One region of the Streptomyces sp. UC4497 genome, then DNA from elsewhere that is predicted to be linked to it. Evidence: riboswitches for the same ligand, from Rfam matches in the RefSeq annotation. Region 1 holds a riboswitch; each other region holds the start of a gene.

Region 1 (3,268 bases):
GGTCCACGAAGCCCTTCGCCTGCACCCGGTCGCCGGAGGACTCGCCGCGCAGCCGGCGCCCGATCCACGGCACCAGGAACTCGCGCGCCCAGTGGATGTCGTCGCGCCGCACCTCGAACGTGCCGCGCGGCGGCAGCAGCGGCCACGCCTGCTCGGGGTCGGCCGGCACGTCGATGCCCAGCGCCTGACCGGCGCGCAGCGCCACCCGCGTGTGCCCCTCGGGCGACAGGTGGAGACGGTCGTCGTCCCAGGCCCTGCGGTCCTGGATGGACTTCAGGGACCACAGGTCGAGCATCAGGCAGCCGTGCCGGTCGGCGATCGCCCGCACGTGCATGTTGTACGTGGCGATCTTGCCGCGCAGGTGCTTGAGCACGGCCACGTCACGGGTGTCGAAGCCGGTGGCCACCATGACGGTGCCGGCCGCCTCGGTGAGCTGGACCACGGCCTTCTCGAAGCGTTCGGCCACGTCGTCCGGGTCGGTGCCGGGGCGGATGATGTCGTTGCCGCCGGCGACCAGGGTCACCAGGTCGGGCGCGAGCTCGACCGCCTTCGGGACCTGGTCCGCGACGATCTGGTCGAGGAGCTTGCCGCGCACGGCCAGGTTCGCGTACTTGAAGGTGTCCTCGGGGACACGGTCGTCCAGGAGGACGGCGAGCCGGTCGGCCCAACCCGCGAACTTTCCGTCGGGCCCGGGGTCACCGACTCCTTCGGTGAAGCTGTCGCCCACGGCCGCGTAGGACCGGATCGTGCCGTTGAGTGTCTCCGTGAGTGCTCTCGATTCGTTTGCCACGACCACACATCTTTCACCCTCGACTGTGACCTACGCGACCGTAGCCAGGGGTTGACGCGTGGTGAGATAACCCACTCGCCACCTGGGGAATAAGCGCGGGAACGCACTTCGGCGCCCGGGGGACAGCCCCGGGCGCCGAAGTGAGCGAGCGGTCGCGACCGCTACGAGTCGTCTCAGGCGTTCACACCGTGCTCGCTCAGGTACGCGATCGGGTCGATGTCCGAGCCGTAGTCCGCGGTCGTGCGGACCTCGAAGTGCAGGTGCGGTCCGGTGACGTTGCCCGTCGCGCCGGACTTGGCGATCTCCTGGCCGGCCGTCACGGTGTCGCCCTGGGCGACGCCGATCGAGGACAGGTGGCCGTACTGGGAGAAGTGGCCGTCGGCGTGCTCGATGACGACCTCGTTGCCGTACGCGCCGCCCGAGCCGGTCGAGACGACGGTGCCGTCGGCGATCGACTTCACGGAGGTGCCGGTCGGCACCGAGTAGTCGGCGCCGGTGTGGCTGCCGCTGGACCACATGGAGCCCGAGTTGCCGTAGCCCGTGCCCTGGGCGCCGTCGACCGGCGCCGCGTAGTCGCCGGAGGCGGTGGTCTTGGCGCTCGTCTCCGTGGCGGTGGCCGCGCCCTCGGAGCCGGATTCACTGTCGGCCGCGCCGCCGAGGTCGAGCTCGACGCCGATCTTGAGGTGGTCCGCGTCGGGGCCGACGGCGTCCTTGTTGTCCTCGTAGAGCTTCTTCCAGCCGCCGTCGACGTCCTGCGCCTTGGCGATCTTCGAGAGCGTGTCACCGGCCTTGACGGTGTACGTCGTGGCGTCGGCGGCGGGGCCGGACGTCGCGGCCTGCGCGCCGGTGGCGCCCATCAGCGGCAGCGCGATGGCGGCTCCGCCGGCGGAGGCGACGGCGGCGACACGGGCGATGCGGCGGGAGGTCGAAAGGCGGTGCTTTCCCTTTGCGGGCATGCTGAATTTCCTCTCCGTCGCCTACGAGGTGAGCTGTCGGGTTCGGGCTGGAGATGCCCGGCCGCGCCCGGGGTACGGGCACGGCTTCACCCCAAGCCGCTTCGGGAAATCCCCTACGCGGCGTCTTGCGTGTGGGTCCCCCGCTCCTGCCGTGACGGGTAGTCGAAAGGAATCCGGGCGGCGGCAGGACTAGGCGTTCCGACCGGATTGATTGGTGACCGTAGGCGAACGGCAATGGCGACGACAAACCCCGAATTCATCTGCGGGGGCAATTCCTTGGGATTCTGAGGCTTCCCTGTGTAACCCTCCGTCGACATTCCTCGCTTTACCAACGCCATACCTTCGGGGATTACTGGGGCGCCATTCCCGGCCGTCCGCCACACAGCGTCACGAACATGAAGCCGGTCACGCACACGCCCACAAGCCCCTTCGATTCATGCACAGTTGGCACGAATCGGGGCGAATCAGACAGATGGTTGCCTGTGGAACCGATGTCGTATCGTCAGGAGCGCGCCCGCCGGCGACCCAACGCCGGTGCACCGATTGGGAGGAGCCCCTGTGACGCAGCACGCACCGTCCACCGAGCCCGAGCTGACCGGAGTGCGCAACTTCCGAGATGTGGGCGGCCTGCCCACCGTGGACGGCCGGCGCGTGCGCCAGGGCGTACTGTTCCGCAGCGGTCACCTCGCCCACGCCACGGCAGAGGACTCGGCCTTCCTCTCCTCCCTCGGCCTGCACACGGTCTTCGACTTCCGCAACTCCGCGGACCAGAAGCTGGAGGGCGCGGACGTCGAACTGCCCGGCGTGCGCAATCTGAACCTGCCGCTCAACGACCCGGCCGACGGCGCCGAATTCTGGACCATGGTCCGCGACGGCAACATCGACCAGCTGCGCCAGATCCTCGACGAGGGCCGCGCGGCGAACCGGCTCGTCGAGTCCTACCGCACCATGATCAAGGAGCGCACCGCCGAGCACAGCCGCGTGCTGCACTCCCTCGCCGAGGACAGCCTCCCCGCGCTGATGCACTGCGCGGCGGGCAAGGACCGCGCGGGCCTGTCGATCGCGGTGACGCTGCTCGCGGTGGGCGTGGAGCGCGACGCCATCGAGGCGGACTACCTCAAGTCCAACGAGAAGCACCGCCGCTACAACGTGCGCCGCACCGCCACCGCGAAGGACGCCTACTCCCCCGAGATCATGGAGCTGCTCAGCCCGCTCTTCGACGCCCGCATCGAGTACCTCAACGCGGGCCTCGAGACGATCGACGAACTGTGGGGCAGCACGGACCGCTACCTCGAAGAGGGCCTGAAGCTCACCTCGGCGACGCGCGAGCGGCTGCGCGAGCGCCTGCTGGACTGAGGCCCGGCGCCTGAGGGCCTGCACCGTCCTCTCGGCCGAAGCCCGGGCCTGAGCCGCAGCCCCGGACCCCGGCCCAGTGCCCGACGTCACCCCTCCCTGTCGCGAAGTGCCGCGCGGGCAGGGAGGGTTACGGCGAGCAGCCCGAGGCACACCGCGCTCGCGGCGA
Region 2 (3,268 bases), on a different contig from region 1:
GGGCGGCGCGACTCGTTGCGCTCGATGACCGCGTTCGCCGCGCTGAGGATCGTCTGCGTGGAGCGGTAGTTCTGCTCCAGCATGATCGTCTTCGCGTTGGGGTAGTCGTCCTCGAAGTCGAGGATGTTGCGGATCGTGGCGCCGCGGAAGGCGTAGATCGACTGGTCCGCGTCACCCACGACGCACAGCTCGCCCGGGTCCGCGTCCTCGCCCTCGGTGGGGCCGACCAGCTCGCGCACCAGCGCGTACTGCGCGTGGTTCGTGTCCTGGTACTCGTCGACGAGGACATGGCGGAAGCGGCGGCGGTAGTGCTCGGCGACGTCCGGGAACGCGCGCAGCATGTTCACCGTCGTCATGATCAGGTCGTCGAAGTCCAGCGCGTTCGCCTCGCGCAGGCGGGCCTGGTACATCGCGTAGGCCTGGGCGAGGGTCTTCTCGAAGCCGTCGGCCGCGGTCGCCGCGAAGTCCTCCTCGTCGATCAGCTCGTTCTTGAGGTTGCTGATCTTGGCGCTGAAGGACTTCGGCGGGAACTTCTTCGGGTCCAGGTCGAGGTCGCGGCAGACGAGCGCCATGAGCCGCTTGCTGTCGGCGGCGTCGTAGATCGAGAAGGAGGACGTGAAGCCCAGCTTCTTGCTCTCCCGGCGCAGTATGCGGACGCAGGCGCTGTGGAAGGTCGAGACCCACATCGCGTTCGCGCGCGGGCCCACCAGGTCCTCGACGCGCTCCTTCATCTCGCCCGCGGCCTTGTTCGTGAACGTGATCGCGAGGATCTGGCCGGGGTGCACTCCGCGCTCGGCGAGCAGGTACGCGATGCGGTGCGTGAGGACGCGGGTCTTGCCGGATCCGGCGCCCGCGACGATGAGCAGCGGGGTCCCGCCGTGCACGACGGCCGCCTGCTGGTTCTCGTTCAGCCCCTCCAGGAGGGTGGCCGCGCTCAGGACGGGGCGCGGGGCGCCGTCCCGGTAGTGCGTGTCCCTGTCTTCGGGCGCGCCGAGCTGCCCGCCGAACAGGTCGTCCGGCATCGGCTCCGGGGCCCCGTCGTCGTACTCGGGGTCCGGGGGCGGGGGCGGGGGCTCCTCCGCACCGTTCTTCTGGAGGCCGGTCAGGAAGCTGTCGTCAAAGAGGCTGCTCATCGCTCTACGAGTCTAGGCCGCCCCACTGACAACCCGTGGCTGCCTTCAAAACTCCGAGGAACTCCCAGGAACTCCACCGAGCCCCAGGGCCCGCCGTGGGGCAGATCACGAAAATGTATCGGGCATATCGAACATCAACCTTCACAGCAGCCACACGAGTTGGCTACGGTGCAGCCGGGCAGCCCGTCCCCCCGCCCGCGGATGTCGCGGCGAACGGGCAGCCCCCGCTGAGTTCCGTACGCCGTGAGGCAGGGAACCGGGGACCCAACCGACCTTGGGGTGAATCGGCCGACGGCCCAGCAGGACAGGGCAGCCGACCGTAGGGCAGCCTTCCGCGTACGACGCCCGAACCCGACAGCTAACCCGGTAGGCGGAGGACGGAAGGAGTCGCCTGCCTTGGCGTCGCACCGCAAGCCCCGCAGCCGTTCCCGGATGACCGGCGGCCTTCGCACGACCCCCGCGGTCGGCATCACCACCGCCGCCCTCACCTCCGTGGCCCTGCTCTCGCAGACGGCACAGGCCGCACCCGAGCAGCCGTCGTCCAAGCCGCGCCTCGAAGAGGTCCAGCAGAAGGTCGACACCCTGTACCGGCAGGCCGAGGTCGCCACCCAGAAGTACAACGGGGCGAAGGAGCGGACCGACTCCAAGAAGCAGCAGGTCGACAAGCTCCTCGACGAGGTCGCCCAGCGCACCGACGAGATGAACACGGCCCGCCAGAAGCTCGGCAGGTACGCCGCCGAGCAGTACCGCTCGGGCGCGATCAGCGACACCGCGACCATGTTCCTCGCGGACGACCCGGAGGACTACTTCTCGCAGCGCCAGCTGATGAACCGGCTCACGGACGAGCAGAAGAAGTCGGTCGACGACTACCAGGCGCAGGCGCGCGAGACCGCGAAGAAGCGCACCGAGGCGCAGTCGAGCCTCCAGGACCTCAGCGAGTCGCAGACCGAGCTGAGGTCGACGAAGGAGACCGTCCAGACGAAGCTCTCCGACGCGCGCAAGCTGCTGGCCGAGCTGACCGCCAAGGAGAAGGCGCGGCTCGCGGCGATCCAGAAGGCCAAGGAGGAGGCGGCCCGCAAGAAGGCCGCCGAGCTGGCCGCCCAGCAGAAGGCCGCGGAGGCGAAGCGGAAGGCGGCCGAGGAGGCCGCGCAGAAGGAGCAGGAGTCGTCCGGCTCCACGGGCTCGGGCTCCTCGGGCTCCTCCGGCTCCGGTTCCTCCTCCTCGGACGCCTCGTACGCCACGAAGGCCGCGCAGGCGCTCGCGTTCGCCAAGGCGCAGGAGGGCAAGCCGTACGTGTGGGGCGCCACGGGCCCGGACTCGTACGACTGCTCGGGCCTGACGCAGGCCGCGTGGAAGTCCGCGGGGATCTCGCTGCCGCGGACGACCTGGGACCAGGTCGAGGTCGGCAAGACGGTGCCGCTCTCCGACATCCAACCCGGTGACCTGGTGTTCTTCTACGACGACATCAGCCACGTGGGCCTCTACATGGGCGACGGCATGATGGTCCACGCGCCGAAGCCGGGCGCGGTCGTGCGCGAGGAGTCGATCTACTACGACGGCACGTCGTCGATCCACAGCGTGGTGCGGCCGGCCTGACCCCACGCAGAAGGGCCCGGCAGGTGTCGTACCTGCCGGGCCCTTCTGTACGTCCTGGGACGCGGTCGCTCAGGTCCAGAGCACCGCGATGAAGATGTTGACGACGGTGAGCGCGCCGACCGTGATGAAGAGGCCCTTCTCCGCCTTCTCCTCGTCCCGCTTCACGTAGACGATGCCGAGGATCACGATCAGGAGCGCGAGCTTCACGCCGATCTTGATGTTGTTCACGGTGCTGCCGTCGGCCTGGTTGAGGCCGACAAGGGCGACGCCGGTCACCAGCATGGTCAGGGCGCCGTGCAGCATCGCCTTGTTGAAGCGGGCCGCGCCCTCCTTCATCGCCGACATCTGCGTGAGGAAGCCGCCGAGCAGCGAGGCGATGCCGATGATGTGCAGGCCGACGAAGAGGTGGATGAGTACGTCCATGGTTCGGAGCCTAACCGGACGCCCATGGCCCACTACGGGCACCCCTTTGCCACTCTGTTATCACTCTCCGCCACCATCCGTAACAAACAGACCAGTTGCGAACAATCCGGCACCAA
Region 3 (3,268 bases), on a different contig from region 1:
CGGGAACGTAGCCGGCTTCCTTGATGGCCTCGAGGATCAGGTCGAGGGCCTCACGGTTCGAGCCCAGGTTCGGAGCGAAGCCGCCCTCGTCGCCGAGGCCGGTGGCCAGGCCCTTGCTCTTCAGGACCTTCTTCAGCGTGTGGTAGACCTCGGCGCCCCAGCGAAGGGCCTCGGAGAAGGACTCCGCGCCGATCGGGGCGATCATGAACTCCTGGATGTCGACGTTGGAGTCGGCGTGCGACCCACCGTTCAGGATGTTCATCATCGGGACGGGCAGCAGGTGCGCGTTCGGACCACCGAGGTAGCGGAACAGCGGCAGGTCGGAGGCCTCGGAGGCGGCGTGGGCCACGGCGAGCGAGACGCCGAGGATCGCGTTGGCGCCGAGCGAGCCCTTGTTGTCGGTCGCGTCCAGGTCGAACATCGCCTGGTCGATCAGGCGCTGCTCGGTGGCGTCGTAACCGACGAGCTCCGGGCCGATCTGCTCGATGACGGCGAGGACGGCCTTCTCGACACCCTTGCCGAGGTAACGGTTGGGGTCACCGTCACGGAGTTCGATGGCCTCGAAGGCACCGGTGGAGGCACCCGACGGGACGGCGGCACGGCCGGTGCTCCCGTCGTCGAGGCCGACCTCGACCTCGACCGTGGGGTTGCCTCGGGAGTCCAGGATTTCCCGGGCTACGACGACGTCGATGGACGGCACGAGCATCTCCTTCTTGGATGTGACGCAGGCTATGCGGGCGGCTGCTTGGTACGTGGTCCCGCACCCCTGAGCGTAACCGGCTCGCGGGCATCGGCCATCCGAACGCCCGCCTCGTGGACAACGCCGATAGCGAAATGTTCCTTAACTGAACAAAAACAGCGACCTCCGTCCCGGCTGTGCCGGGACGGAGGTCGCCGAAGTGAGCGGCCCGTGGGGACGGGGTGCGGCGGGGCTCGGCGTCCGCCGATGCCGAGCCCGTACCTGATGGCCTGGGAGGGCCTGGGGTGGTCCTGTACGGACCGGTGGTCCTGTACGGACCGGTGGTCCTGTGCGGACCGGATGCCTTAGCTGAGGTGCAGCTGCTGACCCGGGTAGATCAGGTTGGCGTCCTTGACGATGTCCTTGTTCTTCTCGAACAGCTGCTGCCAGGTCGTGTCGTGCGCCTCGGCGATCTTGCTGAGGGTGTCACCGGACTTGACCTTGTACTCGCCGTCGCCCTTCTCGACCTTGTTGCCGGTCGGGGTGGTGACGGTGTCCTGCTTCGGAGCCGCCTGCTTGGGGGCCTCCTGCTTCGGGGCCTCCTGCTGCGGCTGCTGACGCTGCTCGGAGCGGTCGGCACGCTGCTGGGTCTCCTGCTGCGGAGCCTGCTGCTGCGAGGACGAGTCGTCCGCGCCACCCTCGTTCGGGGTGGAGGACAGGCCCGAGCCGCAGTTCGGCCAGGCGCCCGCGCCCTGGGAGGCGAGGACCTTCTCGCCGACGGCTATCTGCTGGGCCTTGGAGGCCTGGTCGGCGGTGGAGGCGTACTGGTCGCCGCCGTAGGCGGACCACGTGGAGGACGAGAACTGGAGGCCGCCGTAGAAACCGTTGCCGGTGTTGGTGGACCAGTTGCCACCGGACTCGCACTGCGCGACCTGGTCCCACTCGGACGTGGTCGCGGCGGAGGCGGAGGTCGCACCCATCAGCGGCACGGCGACGGCGGCAGCGGCGACACCGCCGAGCGTGGCGACGCGGACGGCCTTGGACGGGCGGCGGTGCTTGTTCTTGCCGGAAAACAGCATGGAGATATCCCCTCACCGACGCCTGCGAGGTGAGCTGTCGGGTTCGGGCCAGTGAGTGCCCGGCAGACGCATCCTTGTGCGCTGCTTAACCCCAAGCCCGTCCGGTCTCCCGGAAGGGCACTTACCTGGGTCCCCCGCTCCTGCCTACGGCGCATACGCGTCGACTGTTCCCGTACGGACGTTGGCAGGATTCGGCGTGACGTCCATCGGGGCCCGCTGAAGCGAGCGGTCACGAACGTAAGCGGTCGATCCGTCCGATTTCAAAGTCGATCAGGGGCTTTGAGACCCATGTCTCACTCGATCAAGATCGGACAAAGCCCCTTCAACCGCCTCGAACTCCCGCTACTTTTTGTCCGATCCGTCCCCAAGATCGAGGCTCTGACCAGGAAGGATGAGGTCTGGGTCGGTACCGACCGTCTCCTTGTTCCGCTCGTAGAGCGCGTCCCATCCGCCGTGCACGTCCTGGGCCTTCGCGATGTCCCAGAGGTTGTCGCCGGCGTGCACCTTGTACGTGTCACCGTCGCGCCTTTCGTCGCGCGAGGCGTGACGCCCCTCTCCCGCACGGGAGTCGGAGCCGTCCTCGGCGGCGCGATCGCCGCGGTGACGGCCGGACGTGGCGTCGTCCTGCGTCTCGCCGGAGGGCGAGGCGGACGGCGGGGCCGCCTCGGAGGCGGTGTCGTCAGAAGGCGCGTGGGACTTGTCACTTGAAGGGGTCGAGGAGTCCTCGGCCTTGTTACCGGAGGTATCGCCCGATTCGTCGGCCGACGGGCCGTCCGACGCGTCGGAGCCCTCGGCCTCATCGTGACCCTTGTCTCCCGAATCAGCCGATTCGGTCGCATCCGTCGCGTCCGGGGAGCCGGTCTTGTCGGCGTCCTCGTCGGCGCTCTTGTCGTCACCGTCGTCCGACTTGCTGTCGGCATCGGTGTCGGACGACGCGGAGGACTCGGACGGCTGCGGCGACGCGGACACGCCCGGGTCGACGTCCGCCGAGTCGTCGTCCTTGGTGAGGTCGGCGGTGAGCGAGCACATCGGCCAGGCGCTCACACCCTTGTCGTCGAGGACCTTCTCGGCGACGGATATCTGCTGCGAGCGGCTGGCCTGGTCGGCACGCGGGGCGTACTCGAGCCCCCCGTACTCCTCCCATCTCTCCTGCGTGAACTGGAGACCGCCGTAGTAGCCGTTACCGGCGTCCAGGCTCCACTGCCCGCCGCTCTCGCACTCGGCGAGCTTGTCCCACGCCTGCGTGGTCGCGGCGCTCGCGCCGCTCGCGGCGAACAGCGGGATCGCGATGGCGCTGCCGGTGACTCCGGCGGCGACGACGAGAGCAGGGGCCTGACGGGGGCGACGGTGACGACCGTTCCCGGAGAGCATGCGTTTGCCTTTCGCGAGACTGATGCTGCTACGCGCGACGGGTGGTGCAAGTGGTGCGGGTTGTGCATGTGTCGCGATGATCCGTGAACGTAGCGGCACTCGAACACCTGTCACAAGTCGATGCAGCGTAGATCACGTC

What was found. Region 1 has a riboswitch for cyclic di-AMP ahead of ACYSUO_RS29215 (M23 family metallopeptidase). Riboswitches for the same ligand answer to the same signal wherever they lie in the genome.
Region 2: linked by a shared signal. The riboswitch ahead of ACYSUO_RS17945 (C40 family peptidase) and the one ahead of ACYSUO_RS29215 (M23 family metallopeptidase) in region 1 are both predicted to bind cyclic di-AMP.
Region 3: linked by a shared signal. The riboswitch ahead of ACYSUO_RS24265 (transglycosylase family protein) and the one ahead of ACYSUO_RS29215 (M23 family metallopeptidase) in region 1 are both predicted to bind cyclic di-AMP.

The regions. Positions count from the first base shown of each region.
Region 1 covers NZ_JBTYHB010000026.1:19,927-23,194, forward strand. The annotation lists gene ACYSUO_RS29210 (SGNH/GDSL hydrolase family protein) at 1-745, opposite strand, end outside; gene ACYSUO_RS29215 (M23 family metallopeptidase) at 964-1,746, opposite strand; cyclic di-AMP (ydaO/yuaA leader) riboswitch at 1,750-1,921, opposite strand; gene ACYSUO_RS29220 (tyrosine-protein phosphatase) at 2,305-3,102, shown strand; gene ACYSUO_RS29225 (ABC transporter permease) at 3,189-3,268, opposite strand, start outside.
Region 2 covers NZ_JBTYHB010000011.1:161,594-164,861, reverse strand. The annotation lists gene pcrA (DNA helicase PcrA) at 1-1,133, opposite strand, end outside; cyclic di-AMP (ydaO/yuaA leader) riboswitch at 1,363-1,521, shown strand; gene ACYSUO_RS17945 (C40 family peptidase) at 1,530-2,729, shown strand; gene ACYSUO_RS17940 (hypothetical protein) at 2,799-3,152, opposite strand.
Region 3 covers NZ_JBTYHB010000018.1:55,027-58,294, reverse strand. The annotation lists gene eno (phosphopyruvate hydratase) at 1-700, opposite strand, end outside; gene ACYSUO_RS24265 (transglycosylase family protein) at 1,045-1,758, opposite strand; cyclic di-AMP (ydaO/yuaA leader) riboswitch at 1,763-1,920, opposite strand; gene ACYSUO_RS24260 (transglycosylase family protein) at 2,101-3,129, opposite strand.